DNA from 3 places in the Roseomonas sp. TF40 genome. Region 1 is predicted to be linked to each of the others. Evidence: predicted binding sites of a transcription regulator. Region 1 holds the regulator's gene; each other region holds the start of a gene.
What was found. The regulator LexA, encoded in region 1, represses DNA repair genes until DNA is damaged. The targets are predictions, from matches to a motif close to TGTTCTANNTANGTTC.
Positions count from the first base shown of each region.

Region 2: a site for LexA is predicted at 3,689-3,704, ahead of uvrA (excinuclease ABC subunit UvrA). Genes of this name have one in related genera too.
Region 3: a site for LexA is predicted at 1,090-1,105, ahead of AC2D9U_RS15610 (PA0069 family radical SAM protein). Genes of this name have one in related genera too.

Region 1 covers NZ_JBXVVR010000001.1:1,040,878-1,047,061, forward strand. The annotation lists gene trpD (anthranilate phosphoribosyltransferase) at 1-540, shown strand, start outside; gene trpC (indole-3-glycerol phosphate synthase TrpC) at 537-1,352, shown strand; gene moaC (cyclic pyranopterin monophosphate synthase MoaC) at 1,354-1,830, shown strand; gene AC2D9U_RS04455 (molybdopterin molybdotransferase MoeA) at 1,830-3,047, shown strand; gene lexA (transcriptional repressor LexA) at 3,199-3,942, shown strand; gene AC2D9U_RS04465 (hypothetical protein) at 3,990-4,136, opposite strand; gene AC2D9U_RS04470 (ComEC/Rec2 family competence protein) at 4,196-6,184, opposite strand, start outside.
Region 2 covers NZ_JBXVVR010000001.1:53,309-59,492, reverse strand. The annotation lists gene gyrA (DNA gyrase subunit A) at 1-956, opposite strand, end outside; gene AC2D9U_RS00295 (class I SAM-dependent methyltransferase) at 1,240-1,890, shown strand; gene AC2D9U_RS00290 (metal-dependent hydrolase) at 2,086-2,742, opposite strand; gene ssb (single-stranded DNA-binding protein) at 3,060-3,593, opposite strand; gene uvrA (excinuclease ABC subunit UvrA) at 3,752-6,184, shown strand, end outside.
Region 3 covers NZ_JBXVVR010000005.1:119,257-125,440, reverse strand. The annotation lists gene AC2D9U_RS15615 (hypothetical protein) at 1-971, opposite strand, end outside; gene AC2D9U_RS15610 (PA0069 family radical SAM protein) at 1,118-2,239, shown strand; gene AC2D9U_RS15605 (Bug family tripartite tricarboxylate transporter substrate binding protein) at 2,243-3,244, opposite strand; gene AC2D9U_RS15600 (maleate cis-trans isomerase family protein) at 3,355-4,101, shown strand; gene AC2D9U_RS15595 (transporter substrate-binding domain-containing protein) at 4,260-5,051, opposite strand; gene AC2D9U_RS15590 (amino acid ABC transporter permease) at 5,122-5,877, shown strand; gene AC2D9U_RS15585 (hypothetical protein) at 5,946-6,184, shown strand, end outside.

The sequences.
Region 1 (6,184 bases):
CCGCGCATGGAGCTCGGCACGCGCACCATCTTCAACCTGCTCGGGCCGCTGGCGAATCCGGCGCGGGTGAAGCGGCAGATGACCGGCGCCTTCGCCCCCGAATGGCTGCGCCCCATGGCGGAGACGCTGGGGCGCCTCGGCACGGAACGCGCCTGGCTGGTGCATGGCATGGGGCTCGATGAACTCACCCTCGCCGGCCCCTCCCAGGTGGTGGAGCTGGATGGCGGGCGGATCCGCGAATTCCAGATCACGCCGGAGGATGCGGGCCTTCCCCGCGCGCCGACCGAGGCGCTGCGCGGCGGCGACCCGGCGGAGAACGCCGCCGCGCTGCAGGCACTCCTCGAAGGCGCGCATGGCGCCTATCGCGATTGCGTATTGCTCAACGCCGCCGCGGCCCTTGTGGTGGCGGGGCGGGCCGCGGATATACGCGCCGCCGTGCCGATCGCCGCCCAGGCCCTCGACAGCGGCGCGGCGATGGCCGTGCTTGCGAAACTCCGCGCGGCGGCCGCGCCGCCCCCCGAACCCGAGTCCCCCCGATGAACGCCCCCACTTCCGTCATGTCCGACACCCTCGCCCGCATCCTCGCCGACAAATACGCCGAGGTGCGGGAGCGTTCGGCCGCCGCCCCCCTGGCCGAGATGGAGAAGCGCGCCCGCGACGCCGCCCCGCCCCGCGACTTCACCCGCGCGCTCTGCGACGCCGTGGCCGAGGGCCGCGTCGGGCTGATCGCCGAGATCAAGCGCGCCTCGCCCTCCGGCGGGCTGATCCGCGACCCCTTCGAGCCGGCTGCCCTGGCCCGCGCCTATGAGGAAGGGGGGGCGGCCTGCCTCTCCGTCCTGACCGACGGCCCCTGGTTCCAGGGCGACATGGCGCACATGATCGAGGCCCGCGCCGCCTCCGCCCTGCCGGTGCTGCGCAAGGATTTCATGGTCGATCCCTGGCAGGTCTTCGAGGCCCGTGCCGCGGGCGCGGACGCCATCCTGCTCATCATGGCCGCCCTTTCGGACGAGCAGGCGACGCTGCTGGAGGATGTCGCGCGTTCGCTCGACATGAGCGTGCTGGCCGAGGTGCATGACCGGCGCGAGCTGGACCGCGCCCTGGGCCTGGAGACCCGGCTGATCGGCGTCAACAACCGCAACCTCAAGACGCTGGTGACGGACCTCGCCACCTCCGAGGAGTTGGTGCCGCTGATCCCGGCGGACCGCATCCCGGTCGGCGAGAGCGGCATCCGCACGCCCGACGACGTCCGCCGCATGGCCGCCGCCGGCACGCGCTGCCTGCTGGTGGGCGAGCACCTGCTGCGCCAGCCCGATGTGGCGGCGGCGGCGCGCGAGCTCATTGGCGCGGTGTGACTTGACCAGCCCCCTCACCCATTTCGACGCCGCCGGCCAGGCGGCGATGGTCGATGTCTCGGCCAAGCCGGCGACCACCCGCACCGCCATCGCGCGCGGGCGGATCGTGATGGCGCCCGAGACCCTCGCCCTGATCCGCGACGGGCAGGCGGGCAAGGGCGACGTGCTGGGCGTGGCGCGCCTCGCCGGCATCATGGGGGCGAAGCGCACGGCGGAGCTGATCCCGCTCTGCCACCCCCTGGCGCTGTCCAAGGTGGCGGTCGATTTCACCTTCGCGCCGCCGGACGCCATCGAGATCGAGGCGCTGGCGAAGCTCACCGGCCAGACCGGCGTGGAGATGGAGGCGCTGACCGCCGTCACCATCGCGGCACTCACCATCTACGACATGGTCAAGGCCGCCGATCGCGGCATGCGGATCGAGGCCGTGCGCCTGGTGCACAAGGATGGCGGCAAGTCCGGCGTCTTCGAGGCCGCCTGATGATCCCGCTCGAGGAAGCCCGCGCGCGAATCCTCGGCGCCCTCACCCCCACCCCGGTCGAGACGGTGCCGCTCAGCGCCGGCTGGGGCCGCGTGCTGGCCCGGCCGGTGCTGGCGCGGCTGACCCAGCCGCCCGCCGATGTCTCCGCCATGGATGGCTATGCCGTGCGCGCGGCCGATGCCGGGCTGGGTGCGAAGCTCGCCCTGATCGGCGCGGCGCCAGCCGGCCACCCCTTCCCCGGCACGCTCGGCCCTGGCGAGGCGGTGCGCATCTTCACCGGCGCCTTCGTGCCGCCGGGCGCGGATGGCATCCTGCTGCAGGAGGACGCAGCCGAGGCCGATGGCATGGTCGAGGTGCGCGAAGCCGTGCAGCCCAAGCGCTGGATCCGCCGCCAGGGCCTGGATTTCGCCATGGGCGAGGTGCTGCTTGGGGCCGGGCGCAAGCTCACCGCGCGCGACATCGGCCTCGCCGCAGCGGCCAACCACGCCTGGCTGCACGTCCATCGCCGCCCGCGCATCGGCATCCTCGCCACGGGCGATGAGATCGCCCTGCCCGGCGAGCCGATTCCCGCCGGCGGCATCGTCAGTTCCAACGCCCATGCCCTGGCCGCGCTGGTCGCCGCCGGGGGGGGCGAGCCGGTGGTGCTGCCCATCGCCCCGGATGACCGCGACGCCATCGCCGCGGCCGCCGCCGCCGCCCATGCCTGCGACATGCTGGTGACCACCGGCGGGGCCAGCGTGGGCGAACATGACCTGGTGCAGAAGGCGCTTGGGGATGATCCGTCCCTTGGAGGCTTCGCGCTGGATTTCTGGAAGATCGCGATGCGGCCGGGCAAGCCGCTGATCTGGGGCCGGCTCGGCCGCACGCCGGTGCTGGGGCTGCCGGGCAACCCGGTCTCCGCCCTGATCTGCGCCGTGCAGTTCCTGTTGCCGGGCCTTGCCGTGATGCAGGGCCTGCCCGGTGGCGCCCCGCCCACGGTGCGGCTGCGCACGGGCGCGGCGCTGGCGGCCAATGACAAGCGATTCGACCATCTGCGCGCGAGCCTCGCGACTGATGCGGCCGGGCAGCGCATCGCCACCCCCTTCGCGCTGCAGGATTCCTCCATGCTCAAGACCCTCGCCCGGGCCGAGGCGCTGATCCTGCGCGCCCCTTATGCCGAGGCCCTGCCCGAAGGCGCCGAGGTGGAGGCGATCCTGCTGGCTGATCTCGGAATCTGAGATCACGCCTGTGGAAAAGATTTGACGCGACGCGGAGAACCTTCATAGAACACCGGGGCTGGTTGCTTGTTTGTTCGTCGCACCCCGGGTGCGATGGGCTTTCCGGGTGCAGGGGTGCCCGGGCGGCAGGCGATCAGGGCCGGAGATTGCCATGCTCACCCGCAAGCAGCTTGAACTGCTCACCTTCATCGACCGCCATCTGCGCGCCACCGGCTTCTCGCCCTCCTTCGAGGAGATGAAGGAGGCGCTGCAACTCAAGTCGAAATCCGGCATCCACCGCCTGATCACGGCGCTGGAGGAGCGCGGCTTCCTGAAGCGGCGCGCGCATCGCGCCCGGGCGCTGGAGGTGCTGCGCCTGCCCGAGAATGCGGCGCCGCGGCGCAGCGAGCAGCCGATGATGCCGCCGCCCATCGCCGTGCCGAGCGGACCCGCGCCCAACGTCATCCGCGGCAATTTTGCCACCGGCCCGCTCGCCACGCCGGCCGGCATGGGCAAGCCGGCGAATGAGGGCGCGGCGGTGGCCCTGCCGCTCTATGGCCGCATCGCCGCCGGCCTGCCGATCGAGGCGATGCGCGACAGCGGCACTTCGGTGGAGGTGCCCGCCGCGCTGCTCGGCGGGGGCGAGCACTACGCCCTGGAGGTCGCCGGCGATTCGATGATCGAGGCCGGGATCCTGGATGGCGACACGGTGATCATCCGGCGCGGCGACACGGCGGAGAACGGCGCCATCGTGGTGGCGCTGGTCGATGAGAATGAGGTGACGCTGAAGCGGCTGCGCCGGCGCGGCAATTCGGTGGCGCTGGAACCCGCGAACCGCGCCCATGAAACCCGGATCTTCGGCCCGGACCGGGTGCGGGTGCAGGGGCGGCTGATCGGCCTGCTGCGGAAGTATTGAGCCGGCGCCCCCCCCCCGCCGCGCGGGCGGGGGGAGTGCCCTGGATCTCAGTAGGGATCCCACTCGGCGAGGCGCGCCTCGCGCCGCGCATGCAGGCGCTGCCAGACCCCGACCAGGGTCGCGCCCAGGATCAGCCCGGCCCCGAGCCAGACGGCATCGGTGATCACGGCAGGCAGCCAGTTCACGACGGGCATCGCGCATCTCCTTCTGTGTGGCGCTGCCTCGATCCTGACTCCGAGAGATTAATGCTGGATTAGCGGCCCGCCGCGCGCGGGCCCGCGCCGCCGGGGTCGAGCGGCGCCAGGGGCAGTGCCTCCGGCCGGCCGGGCATGGGCACAGGCGGCACCCAGGGTCGCTCGCCGCGCCAGCCGCGATCCGAGACCACCTGCACCCCGCCTGCCAGCCAGGCCGACTGCGCGCCCTCGCGCCAGACGGTGAAGCGGTCGATGCTCACCCCCTGCGGACAGCGCGGGCGGATCGGCTCCGTCGCCACCAGCAGCCCGGCCTGCCCGCAGGCGGCGGCAAGGGCCATGGCATCGACGGGCACGCCCTGCCGCGCCGCGCCGCGCGGCGGCGGGGCCGTGCGGAGCAGCACCGCCTCGGCCGCCGCCGCCCGCGGGCGGAAGCGGCAGGCGGCGGGCGTGCAGGCGATGGCCCCACCCGCCACCTCGCCCTGTTCGGGCAGGGGCAGGAAGCCGGGGATGGCGAAGTGGCGCGCCCAGGCCTCGCGCGTGAAGGCCGAGGCGCCGGGCATCTGGTGCAGATAGACCCCCTGCTCCGTGCGCAGCGCCACCAGCCGCCCCTCGGCCGAGACCAGCAGATCCGGCGGGCTGGCCCAGAGGGCGGGGGTGAGCCCCGCCAGGATCATCGGCAGGCCGAGCAACCGCAACCGCGCCCGCCACAGGCAGAGCCAGCAGAAGCCGAAGGCCGCCAGCGCCAACCCCACGCCCGGGATCGGCGGCAGGGCCGGCGCCGCGCCAGGCCAGGCGGCGACGGCGCGGGCGATCGCCAGGATCCCCGCCACCCCCCAGCCCATCGGCACCAGGGCGAGGTCCTCCAGCCCCAGCGGCAGCAACAGCATCGCCGCCAGCCCCGCCGGCATCACCAGGAAGGAGGTCAGCGGCACCGCCAGCGCATTCGCCGCGATGCCATAGAGTTGCAGCCGGCCGAAATGGTGCAGCCCGAAGGGCGCCGTCGCTGCCCCGGCCAGGGCCGAGGTCAGCACGAGGCCCGCCAGCACCACCGCGAAGCGCCCCAGCCACCCCGGATGGTCCTGGCGGAAGCGCGTGAGCGCGCCGCGCCAGGCCTCATGCCCCGCGATCAGCGCCAGCACCGCGGCGAAGGACATCTGGAAGGAGGGGCCGAGGATCTCGGCCGGTGCCACCAGCAGCACGGCGGCGGCGGCGAGCGCGATGGGCCGCAGCGCCAGCGCCCGGCGCCCCGTCAGCAGCGCCAGCGTCACCAGCGCGGCCATGGCGAAGCAGCGCTGCATCGGCACCTGGCTGCCGGTCAGCACCATGTAGAAGAAGCCCGCCGCCAGTGCGGCCAGCGCCGCCACCGGCTTCCCGTTCAGCCGCAACGCCACGAAGGGCACGGCGGCGAGCAGGATGCGCAGCGCGCCGAACACCACGCCCATCACGATCGCCATGTGCAGGCCGGAGACGGAGAGCAGATGCGCCAGCCCCGAATCCCGCATCGCCACCATCTCGGCCGGCGGGATGGCGCTCTGCGTGCCGGTCAGCAGCGCCGCCGCCACCGCGCCGGCCGGCCCCGGAATGGCCGCCGCGACCCGCGCATCGAGATCAGCGCGCAGCCCCGCAAGCGGCGGCGCCACCCCCGCGCCGGGCAGGATCTCCGCCGGGCCGAGGGCGAAGCCCGAGCCCCCCTGGCCGGCGAAGAAGGCGCTGCGCTGGAAATCCCAGGCCCCGGGGAAGGCGGGCGCGCCGGGCTCGCGCAGCAGGGCGCGCACGCGCAGGGCATCGCCCGGGCGCGGGATCGCCGGGTCATCGGCGCGCAGCCGCACGCGCAGGGTTCGCGGCAGCGCCGCGCCCTCCCCCAGCCTGGGCTCGGCCAGGGTGACGCGCGTGCCCTCCGGCAGGCGCTGCACCTCCGCCACCACGCCCTGCAGCACCACCTGCGTCGCGGGCAGCATCAGGGGCGGGGGCAGGCGCGCGGCGTGCCAGGCGGCGGCGCCAAAGCCGAGCAGACCGGCCGCCACCAGCCCCAGCGCCCAGCCGGCAGT
Region 2 (6,184 bases), 990 kb from region 1:
GCCACGAAGTTCACGCCGAAGGAAGTCTGGAGCTGCGTGAAGCGGTAGAGCTGGTTCAGCACGACCTCGGGCGTCGCGTCCTTCTTCAGCTCGACGACGATGCGCAAGCCATCGCGGTCGCTCTCGTCGCGCAGGTCGGAGATACCCTCGATCGCCTTGGCGCGGACCAGCTCGGCGATCTTCTCGATCAGCGTGGATTTGTTGACCTGGTAGGGGATCTCGGTGACGACGATCATCGAGCGCCCGCCGCGCATCTCCTCGATGGTCGCGCGCGCGCGCAGCGGGATGGAGCCGCGCCCGGTCTCGAAGGCGGAACGGATGCCCGAACGGCCGAGAATGAGCCCGCCCGTGGGGAAATCCGGCCCCGGGACGATCTTCATGATCTCCTCGAGGCTGAGCGCCGGCTCCGCGATCAGCGCCAGCGTGGCATCGATGATCTCGCCCGGATTATGGGTGGGGATGTTGGTCGCCATGCCCACCGCGATGCCGCCCGCCCCGTTCACCAGCAGGTTCGGGAAGGCGGCCGGGAGGACCTTCGGCTCCTCCGCGCTCTCATCATAATTGGGCTGGAAATCGACCGTGTCCTCGTCGATCCCTTCCAGCAGCGCGGTGGCGGCGCGGGCGAGGCGGACCTCCGTGTAGCGCATCGCCGCGGGCGGATCGCCATCCATCGAGCCGAAATTGCCCTGCCCGTCGATCAGCGGCACACGCATGGAGAAGGGCTGCGCCATGCGCACCAGCGCATCGTAGATCGAGGCGTCGCCATGCGGGTGATACTTGCCCATCACGTCGCCCACGACGCGCGCCGATTTCCGGTGCGGCTTGTCGGAGGCGTAGCCGGCCTCATGCATCGCATAGAGGATGCGCCGGTGCACCGGCTTCAGCCCGTCCCGCGCATCCGGCAGGGCGCGCGCGACGATCACCGACATGGCGTAGTCGAGATAGGAGCGGCGCATCTCCGTCTCGAGGCCGATCGGCGCGGTGTCGGCCCCGAAGCGGGGCTCGTCGGGGGGCGAGCCTGGGGGTGAAGGCGGCGTGTCGCTCAACGCGGAATCCTCATGAGGGGCCGGGCAAAGCGGGGGCCGGCGCGGTATGGATTAGGCAATTTGGCGCCCTGGCGAAAGGGTGCCGGGCGCGGATGCGGCGAAACTTCGCCCCTGCCCTGCTCCGGCCCGAGGGGCTACCGGCAGCGAACGGGGATGTGCGACACCGGGGCGACCCGGCGGGAGAAATCGCACCATGAGCCTGCCCTATATCGACCAATTGCTGACGCATCTCGCGCGCGGGACGCCCGCGCTGGAACACAGCTTCGGCCGCCACATCCATTGGGGCTATTGGCCCGACCCCGCTGCCGCCCAACCGGACTCGCCCGAGGATTACGGCCGGGCGGCGGAGCGGCTCAGCCAGGAATTGCTGGCGATGGCCGACATCCGCCCCGGGATGCGGGTGCTGGACGCCGGCTGCGGCTTCGGCGGCACGCTGGCCAGCCTGCGCGCGCAGGGGGCGGGACTCGACCTGGTCGGCCTCAACATCGATGCCCGGCAGTTGCGGCGCGCGGCCGCCCTGGCGCAGGAGGGGGTGGGCGCGCCGCCTACCTTCGTCGCCGCCGATGCCTGCACCCTGCCCTTCGCCGATGCCAGCTTCGACCGGGTGCTGGCGGTGGAGTGCATCTTCCACTTCCCCTCCCGCAGCGCCTTCCTCGCCGAGGTGCGGCGCGTGCTGCGGCCGGGGGGGTTCTGGTGCTGTCGGATTTCGTGCCGGCGGAGGCCTGCGTTCCGGTGCTGCTTCTGGGCATGCGCCTGGGCCTGCGGCGCGTGCCGCTGTTCGGCGCCTGCGATGTCTCCTGCTCCGCCGCCGGCTACCGCCGCCTGGCCGCGGCTGCCGGGCTGACAGAGACGACCCGCCGGGACATCACCCGCCACATCCTGCCGACCTACGCCTTTCTCGGGCGGATGATGCGACAGGCGGAGGTGGCAGGACGCCTCCGGATCGTCGGCGGGGCGAGCCTCGGGGCGCTCGATCTCGCCGGGCGCACGGGGATGCTGAGCTACAGCCTGCTCCGCTTCGACCGCGGCTGAGGGCCGGTCAGGCGGCGGCGGGCCGGGCGGCGGGATCACCAAGGCCGAAGCCGGGATTCTCGGCCTTCCATGCCTCGAGCAGCGCCCGGTCGTCATGGTCCCAGGGGTGGAAGTTGCGGCGATAGAAGTCGAAATACCGGCGCGGCCCGAGCCCGGTCAGCAGGATCGAGAGGCTCGGGCCCTTCGTGGCGGCGGGTGCCGTCCCCTGCCCGCGGCGGCGCAGGCGCCCCCACCAGGCCCGTAGCCGGACCACGGCGAAGGCCACCAGGATGCCCGTGCCGTTGAACAGGGTGATGACCAGCATGGCGAAACAGAGATGCAGCCAGGCCAGCACACCAGTGCCGAAGATGTGCCGGTAGACGTCGAAGCAGACGGCCTTGTGTTCGAGTTCCTCGGCCGCATGCCACATCCACAGGGCGCGGAACTCCGGATCCGTGCCCTCGCGGTCCAGCCAGCGGCAGGCGAGCAGGCGCTCGGCCACCATGGCGGTGAAGTGCTCCAGCACACAGGTCATGGCGAGGCGCGTGGAGGGCAGCGAGAGGCGCGAGGCGATCCACACGAAGATCCGCGTCGCCGTCTCCAGCTCGGTGCCGAGCACATTGGCTTCCCGCAGCACGGCGTTGGACCGGCCGTGCTCCTTGGAATGCATGGCTTCCTGGTAGATGAAGCGCTCGGCCTATTCTTCAGGACGGGATCCGTGATCCGGTCGCGATAATGCGCGACCGAGCGGGCGAAGAAGGCCTCGCCCGGCGGGAAGACGAGGGAGATGGCGTTGAGGGCATCCTCCGCCGCACGGGGCACGCGGCTCTAGTGCCGGGCGCGCCGGGCGTCGTAATACAGCCGCACGCGCCGGCGGATGATCTCGATGGCGCTGCTGCGCGTCCGGGCGTGGCTTTCACTCATGCCGCGGGACGTGGGGGCGTGCGACGGACCTGACAACGGGCCCGGCCGCGCGAAAACCACGCCACCGGGCCCAGCCGGTCAGAAGGGAATGTCATCGTCGAGGTCGCTGCCGCCGCGCGGCGGGCCGCCGCGGCTCGGTGCCGAGCTGCGTCCCCCGCCGCCGCTGTTGTCCCAGCCGCCGCCCCCGCTGCGCGCCGGCGCGGCGGATCGCCCGCCACCGCCATAGCCGCCCGAATCGCCGCCCATCTCGTCGCCACCGCCCCCGCCGCCGCGCCCGCCGAGCAGCGCGATCTCGCCGCGGTACTGGCGCAGTACGATCTCGGTCGAGTAGCGCTCCTGCCCATCCTTCTCGTATTTGCGGGTCTCGAGCTGGCCCTCGATGTAAACCTCGCTGCCCTTCTTGAGGTATTTCTCGGCGATCTCGCCCAGCTTCTCATTGAAGATGGCGACCGAGTGCCACTCGGTCCGCTCCTGCATGTTGCCCTCGCGGTCCTTGTAGCGCTCCGAGGTGGCGAGGCGCAGATTCACCACGCGGCCGCCATTCTGGAAGTTCCGCACCTCCGGGTCGCGGCCGAGCCGGCCCACCAGGATCACCTTGTTCACACCGGCCATCGCGCCGCATCTCCCCACAGGACGCCCGGTTCTACCCGGCGCGGGGGGGGTGGCGAAACCCCTTCCCTGCCCAAGTATATGGTGGCAGAACCATAGAACACAATGCGAACGTCGCGCGCATCCCGCCAGGGGGCCGCGCCCAATGATCGGTGGCAGGCATGAGCGGCATGATCCGCATCCGCGGCGCGCGGGAGCACAACCTCAAGAATGTCGACATCGACATCCCGCGGGACACGCTGACGGTCGTCACCGGCCTGTCGGGCTCGGGCAAATCCTCCCTCGCCTTCGACACCATCTACGCCGAGGGCCAGCGCCGCTACGTCGAATCGCTCAGCGCCTATGCGCGGCAGTTCCTGCAGCTCATGCAGAAGCCCGATGTGGACAGCATCGAGGGCCTCTCCCCCGCCATCTCGATCGAGCAGAAGACCACCAGCCACAACCCGCGCTCCACCGTTGGCACCGTCACCGAGATCCATGACTACATGCGCCTGCTCTGGGCGCGCGTCGGCGTGCCTTATTCCCCCGCCACCGGCCTGCCGATCGAGGCGCAGACGGTGAGCCAGATGGTGGACCGCATCCTGGCCATGCCGGAGGGCACGCGGCTGCTGCTGCTCGCCCCGGTGGCCAAGGGCAAGAAGGGCGAGTTCAAGAAGGAGCTGCAGGAGTTCCAGCGCCGCGGCTTCGAGCGCGTGAAGGTCAACGGCACCCTCTACCCGATCGCCGAGACGCCTGCCTTCAACAAGAAGCTGAAATACGACATCGAGGTGGTGGTGGACCGCATCGTGGTGCGCGGCGACATCGCCGCGCGCCTCGCGGACAGCCTGGAAACCGCCCTCGCCCTCGCCGATGGCGTCGCCTATGCCGAGCACGCGGATAGCGGCGAGAGGACGGTGTTCAGCCAGAAATTCGCCTGCCCCGTCTCGGGCTTCTCGATCGAGGAGATCGAGCCGCGGCTGTTCAGCTTCAACTCGCCGCAGGGCGCCTGCCCGACCTGCGACGGGCTCGGCACGCAGAGCTTCTTCGACCCGCAGCTTGTGGTGCCCGACGATTCGAAGAGCCTGAAGGATGGCGCGGTGCAGCCCTGGGCCGGCGCGTCCTCGCCCTATTACGACCAGACGCTCGAAAGCCTCGCCCGGCACTACAAGGTGGCGATGACCACGCCCTGGGCGGAGCTGCCCCGATCCTTCCGCGATGCCGTGATGACCGGCACGGGCGAGGATATCGTGACGCTCAAATACAAGGACGGCCTGCGCGCCTATGAGGTGAAGAAGGCCTTCGAGGGCGTGATCCCCAATCTCGAGCGCCGCTACCGCGAGACCGACAACCCCTGGGTGCGCGAGGACCTCTCCCGCTACCAGGCGGACCGCGCCTGCCCGGCCTGCAACGGGCATCGCCTGAAGCCGCAATCGCTCTCGGTGAAGGTGGCGTCCTGCCATATCGGCGAGGTCAACAACCTCTCCATCCGCAAGGCGCGGGACTGGTTCGCGGGCGTGATGCCCACGCTCACCCCGCAGCGCGCCGAGATCGCGCGCCGCATCCTGCGCGAGATCGAGGAGCGGCTGCAGTTCCTGGTCGATGTCGGGCTCGACTACCTCTCGCTCGGCCGCGCCTCGGCCACGCTCTCGGGCGGCGAATCGCAGCGCATCCGCCTCGCCTCCCAGATCGGCAGCGGGCTGACCGGCGTGCTCTATGTGCTGGACGAGCCCAGCATCGGCCTGCACCAGCGCGACAATGAGCGCCTGCTGAAGACGCTGCGGCGCCTGCGCGACATCGGCAACACCGTGCTGGTGGTCGAGCATGACGAGGACGCGATCCGCAGCGCCGACCATCTGATCGACATCGGCCCCGCCGCCGGCAAGGGCGGCGGGCGCATCATCGCCCAGGGCACGCCGGCCGAGGTCGAGGCCCATCCCGAGAGCGTGACCGGCCAGTACCTCTCCGGCGCGCGGCGCATCCCGATGCCGGCGCAGCGACGCCCGGCGGACCCGAAGCGCATGCTTCGCCTGGTCGGCGCGCGGGGCAACAACCTCAAGGATGTGACCGCCGAGATTCCGCTCGGCACCTTCTGCTGCATCACCGGCGTCTCTGGCGGCGGCAAGTCCACGCTGATCATCGAGACGCTGTTCAAGGCCGCCTCGCGCCGGTTGATGGGCAGCGGCGAGGTGCCCGCGCCGCATGAGCGGATCGAGGGGCTCGAGCATCTCGACAAGATCATCGACATCGACCAGTCGCCGATCGGCCGCACGCCGCGTTCCAACCCCGCCACCTATACCGGCCTGTTCGGCCCGATCCGCGACTGGTTCGCGGAGATGCCGGAAGCCCGTGCGCGCGGCTACGCCCCGGGGCGCTTCAGCTTCAACGTCAAGGGCGGGCGCTGCGAGGCCTGCCAGGGCGATGGCGTGCTGAAGATCGAGATGCACTTCCTGCCCGACGTCTACGTCACCTGCGACACCTGCAAGGGCAAGCGCTACAACCGCGAGACGCTGGAGGTGAAGTTCCGCGGCAAGTCGATCGCCGACGTGCTCGACATGACGGTGGATGAGGGGGTGGAATTCTTCGCCGCCGTGCCCGCGATCCGCGAGAAGCTTGTC
Region 3 (6,184 bases), on a different contig from region 1:
GGCATGAAGAGCGTGGGCGGCGCTGCGTCGATCGACCTGGCGCGATAGGCCTCGCCACCATCCGATATCTGGATCGCATAGGTCAGGTCCCGGCCCGGGCACTTCGCCTGGAAGGCGGCCAGGCTGGGCGCATCGAAAATCGTTGTCCGCGCATTCCAGCCTGGCATGCGGCGCGCGACATGACGCAGCGCCACGAGGAAGGACTCATGCACCTCCGCATCGGCAAGGTGGGGGTTCAGCGCGTGCTTGACTTGCAGCAGGCGCCCATCCAGCGACCAGTTCTGCCAAACGGATCGCGCCTGGTCCCGCCAGCCCGGACCAGCCCGCAGACCGAGTAGCCGGAGCGAACGGCGCAGATGCGCATCGGGCGCATGACCTTCATACCAATAGCCACGAATCCGCGCGATGCGCCCCGTGTCCAGCCAGGACCGCGCGAGGGCGGCAAAATCCAGCTGCGGGATCTCCTGTTCCGCCATGGCAAGCGGGTTGCCGCCATAGCGTGTCCGATGATCCTGGACCCATTGCCGGAAGATCGAATCCACAAGCTCCGCAGGCGGCCGTAGGCAGTAGACAATGTCGATGCGACGAAAATGGCGGCGCAGCATGTCCAGTAGTTGGATGAGCGCATCCGGCGCGAAGCGGGGCGCCTTCTCGAGCATCTCCGAGGACAGAATCAGGTCGGCCCCGGGTCGGCTGCCGATTTCGGCCGACAACTCGCCGAGCAGGCGGGCGACCTCGCCGCCGCCACCAGGGCGCTGGTCCTGCAGCATCGCGGCCGCCAGGGCATTATGCGAATCATCGTGGATCCACTTGCAACTCAGCGGGTAGAGAAAGCCCATCTCCGCCAGCAGGGGGCGATTGCGGGCCAACCAGGTCTGAAGCGCAGACGTGCCGGTCTTCTGCGTTCCGATATGGAGAACTGCTTTTTCCGCCAAGGCCGCCACGTCGAGGGTCCCACCTGCTGCGGGCATGGTGCCAGCGGCGGCGGGAAGTGCCAAACCATCTGCGCTCACGATTCCATGCCCAGGACATCCCGATATTCGCATTTTGTTCTTGACGTGCGGGCCGCTTCTGCCCGATTTTGCGCAGGAACAAACCGCGAATATGGGGTCCGAACATGCCGGATGGCGGCGCCTCTCCCTCCTTCTCCCCGCTGCCCTCCCTCGCCCGGAAGGGCCGTGGCGCCGTCACCAACCCCGATATCCGCTTCGAGAGCCGCGCCACCGAGGCCTGGGATGATGGCTGGGGGACGCTGGAGGCGCATTTCGCGGACCTGCCGCCCCTGCCGACCACCCTCACCCGCGAAACCGCGCGCAGCGCGCTGTCCTGGAATGACAGCCCGGATCTGGGCTTCGACCGCTCGCTCAACCCCTATCGCGGCTGCGAGCATGGCTGCGTCTATTGCTATGCGCGGCCCTCCCACGCCTATGTCGGGCTCTCGCCGGGGCTGGATTTCGAAACCAGGCTGCTCTTCAAGCCCGATCTGCCGGAATTGCTGGCGCGCGAACTCGCCAAGCCGGGCTATGAGCCTCGCCCCGTGGCGCTCGGCGCCAATACCGATCCCTACCAGCCCGTGGAGCGCACGCTTGGCATCACGCGCCGGGTGCTGGAGGTACTGGAGCGCTTCGGCCATCCGGTGACCATCGTCACCAAGGGCGCGGGCGTGCTGCGCGACCTCGACATCCTCAGCCGGCTCGCGCAGCGCAACCTGGTGCATGTGTGCCTCTCGGTCACCACGCTGGACCTCAAGCTCGCCCGGGTGATGGAGCCGCGCGCCGCCTCGCCGCTGCGCCGGCTCGGCGTGATCACGGAACTCGCCCGCGCGGGCGTGCCGGTGGGCGTGCTGGCCGCGCCGATGATCCCGGGGCTGAACGACGCGGAGCTCGAGAAGATCCTGGAGGCCGCCGCCCGCGCGGGGGCGACCCGCGCCGGCTATGTGCTGCTGCGCATGCCGCATGAAATCCGCACGATGTTCGAGGCCTGGCTGCGCGAACATCACCCGGACCGCGCCGCGCGCGTGCTCGCCCTGGTGCGGGAGACACGCGGCGGCGCGCTCTATGACAGCCGCTTCGGCCAGCGCCAGACCGGCACCGGCCCCTATGCGGAGCTGCTGGCGCAGCGCTTCAAGCTGGCGCTGCGCCGCTTCGGCCTGGATGGCCGGCGCGATGTCAGCGCCAGCCTCGATTGCAGCCAGTTCAGCCCGCCGAACGCGCCGGCAAGGCAACTCGAACTGCTGTAGGATTCAGTCCGCGGTGGCGCCCACGGCCTGGATCACGACGCGCCAACGGGCACTTTCCTCCGCCATGAACTGCGCGAATTCCACCCGGCCCATGCGCTTGGGCACCGCGCCGCCGGCGATGATGCGCTGTTGCAGGGCGGGCTCATCCATCACCGCCAGCAGCTCGGTCTCAAGCCGCGCCAGGATCGGCTCGGGCACGCCGGCCGGGGTGCACAGGCCGAACCAGCCGGTGGAGACGATGTCGATGCCCTGCTCACGCATCGTCGGCAAATCGGGGAAGGCGGCGACACGCTCGGCCCCGCTGACCGCGATGGGGCGCATCCGCCCGGCCTGGGCGAGCTGCGTCACGGCCGAGATCGACTGGAAGAGCATGTCGATCCGCCCCTCCATCAGGTCCGTGTTCATCTGCCCGCCATTCGTATAGGGCAGGTGCTGCATCGTCAGGCCGGTGATGACCTGGAATTGGCTGCCGGCCAGATGCTGGGAGGATCCCGCGCCGACCGAGCCGAAATTGATCGCCCGGTTCTGCGCCCGCGCCCAGGCGATGAATTCCGGCAGGGTGCGCGCCGGCACGGCAGGCGGGATGACGACGATGTTCGGCACCAGGCCGATGATGCCCACCGCGGCGAAGTCGCGCTCCGGGTCGAAGGGCATGTTGCGGTAGAGCCACTTGTTCGCGGCATTGGCGGCGATCGAGGCGAGGCCCACCGTGTAGCCATCGGGGGCGGCGCGCGCGACCTGCGTCATGCCGATATTCGTCCCCGCGCCGGGGCGGTTGTCCACCACCACCGGCTGGCCGAGCCGCACCGAGAGCCGGTCGCCCACCAGCCGCGAGAAGACATCGCCCGCCCCGCCTGCCGGGCCAGGGTTGATCCAGCGGATCGGCCGGTTCGGCCAGTCACCCGTCGCGGACTGAGCCTGGGTCTGGGCATGGGCGGCCGGCGCGAGGCCCGCGGCACCGAGGCCCAGCAGCGCGGCGCGGCGGCCGATGGTGAAACCCGTCATCGATGATTGTCTCCCGTTGGGTGAGGGCTTGATGCGCCAAGCCCCGATGGCTTTGCAAGAGCGGTGCCGTGACGCAGGCTGTCGCCGCATTGGACATCAGGAGTCGTGCGATGGGTGACGTTCTCGGCTGGCGCTGCAAATTCGGGGTGATGGGCCCTTCCACCAACACGGTGGTGCAGCCTGATTTCGACATGATGCGCCCCGCCGGCGTGACCAACCACTACAGCCGCATCTTCACCCCCAATGCCGACGCCGTCTCCAACGAGACCTTCCGTGCCGGCGCCGAGCTGATCGGGCGCAACACGCTCGACGCCGTAAAGTCGGTGATGACCTGCAAGCCCGACCATCTGGTGATGGGCATGTCGGCGGTGACCTTCTTCGACGGCGCCAAGGGGGCAGACCGCTTCGTGAAGGAGGTCGAGGACCTTTCGGGCCTGAAGATCAGCGTCGGCAGCCATGCCTGCACCGCCGCGCTCAACGCGCATGGCGGGGTGAAGCGCATCGCCGTGCTCTCCCCCTATTGGCCGGCGATGAACATCGAGGTCGCGCGCTATTTCGGCGACATGGGCTTCACCGTGACGCGCGACATCGCGCTGCGGCGCACGAGCTGGATCGCCATCGCCGAGACGACGCCAGCCGAATGCGTCGCCGCGCTGAAGGAACTCGATGGCGACGACGTGGACGCGATCGTGCAGGTCGGCACGAATCTCTCGATGGTGAAGCTGGCCGTGATGGCCGAGATGTGGCTCGGCAAGCCGGTGATCGCGATCAATGTCGCGACCTATTGGCACGCGCTGCGCGCGCGCGGGATCATGGACAAGGTCGAGGGCTGCGGCAGCCTGCTCGAGCGGTTCTGAGATCAACGGCCGCCTTCGGCGACCGTTGATCTCAGCTTTCGTGCCCTCAGTCGGCGGGCGCGCGCTCCGCGCGCTTGCCTTCGCGGCACAAGCCGCGGCGGCCATTCGGCCGCTCGTCCGCCTGCGGCGGCCGCTTCCCGCTCAATCCTGCATACGACTCAGATGCCCCACTTCTTGTTCAGTTCCTCGAAGAAGCCGCTCGCCAGGTGGATGGTGACCCAGGCGTTGAGGAAGTTCAGGAAGGCGAAGTCCTGCTGCGGCGCCATGAAGGCCAGCGGGATCGGGTTGCGCGGCTGCTCGGTGAACAGCGCGACCAGGTCGGGGTATTCGCGCGTCAGCCGCGCCGATTCCAGCGTGCTCGACATGGTCGCGTCCACGCGCCCGCCCAGCAATTCCTGCCAGTCGCGCGCCGGGCTCTCCACGCGGCGCAGCGTGGCCGTGGGCAGGGTCTGCTGCACGAAGGTTTCCATCGTCGTGCCGAGATTGGTGCCGATGGTGACACCGCGCTGGTTCAGCGATTCCCAACTCGTGAAGCGCGCGGCGTTGCGGCGCGTGGTCAGCGGCACGAAGCCGGTGCGGCCCCAGGGGATGGTGAAGCTTGCCGCCAGCGCGCGCGCCGCCGACATCGAGGTGCCGGCGAAGACGGCGTCATACTGGTCGGCCTGCAGCCCGTTCACCAGGGTGCGCCACTCGGCGGCGACGAATTCAGCGCGCACGCCCATATCCTTCGCGAGCTGCTCGCCCGCCTCGATCTGGTGGCCGCGATAGCTGCGCGTCGCCGGGTCACGGAAGCTCAGCGGGTTGAAATCGCCGGTCGTGCCGAGGCGGATGCGCCCCGCGGCCTGGATGGCGGCGAGCTTCCCGCCCGCGGCCGCGCCCTGCGCCATCACCTGGCCCGGCAACAGAAGGGCGCCGGCAGCGGCGAGGCTCGGGAGATAGCGGCGTTGCATGGGTAGTCTCCGGCGTGTGTGTGTGCTGCAACATATAGCCTCACGCCCCCACTCCGAAAGGGAGACCGCTTTGCGCCCGGCACGAAGCCTCGTTCTCCTGCTGCCGCTGCTGCTGGCCGGTTGTGGCGGCAATTGGGGCTGGCATGTCGTCAACCCGGCCGACCCGCGCGGCCAGACCAACCTGCTGTTCATCATGGAGGGGCTGGGGGCGACCATCGGCCTCGCGCTCGCCGCCATGGCGCTCTCGCTGGCGGTGGGCACCGCCATCGCGCTGCTCGGCTTTTCGCGCTTCCGCCTGCTGCGCTGGACGAACCGCGTCTGGGTCGAGGTGTTCCGCGCCGTGCCGATCCTGGTGCTGATCCTCTGGAGCTATTACGGCCTGCCCGTGGTGCTCGGCATCCGGCTCGATGTCTTCACCGCGGCGCTGCTGGCGATCGCGCTGTGCGATTCCGCCTTCGAGGCGGAGATCCTGCGCGGCGGCATCCAGAGCGTGGAGCAGGGCCAGCGCGAGGGCGCCTTCGCGCTGGGGCTGACGCGCTGGCAGGCGATGCGCTTCATCATCCTGCCCCAGGCGATCCGCCGCGTGCTGCCGCCCATCGCCAACCAATTCATCTATGTCGTGAAGATGAGCAGCCTGGCCAGCGTGATCGGCTACCAGGAGATCACGCGGCGGGCGAATGAGCTGGTGGTCACGGTGTTCCGCCCGCTCGAGATCTATACCGTGCTGATCCTGCTCTACCTGGTGCTGATCCTGGCGATCTCCTTCGCCGTGCGCTGGCTGGAGCGCCGCCTGGGCGCGGACCAGTCCCGCCCGCGCGAGGCGTAAGGTTTCGTGACAATCGGGGCGCCGGTTTGGACTTGAAGCGGCGCCCTTCCCGGGCAACATGATATGTCATGGACCCGCATCGACGCCCCCCCATTCTCGACATGACGCCCGAGGGTGAATTCCGAGACGCGGCAGGCGCACCCCGCCCCGCCAGCGGTCTCGACCGCGCCCTGGCACGGGTTGGCGGCGTCGCCATGCTCGTGGCGATCGCGGCCGGGGGCCTGGTGCTCGCGGCGCTGGCCATCCTCTTCGTGGGGCTGATCCTGCCGGTGCTGATCGTCGCCGGCGCCATCGGGGCGGGCTCGCT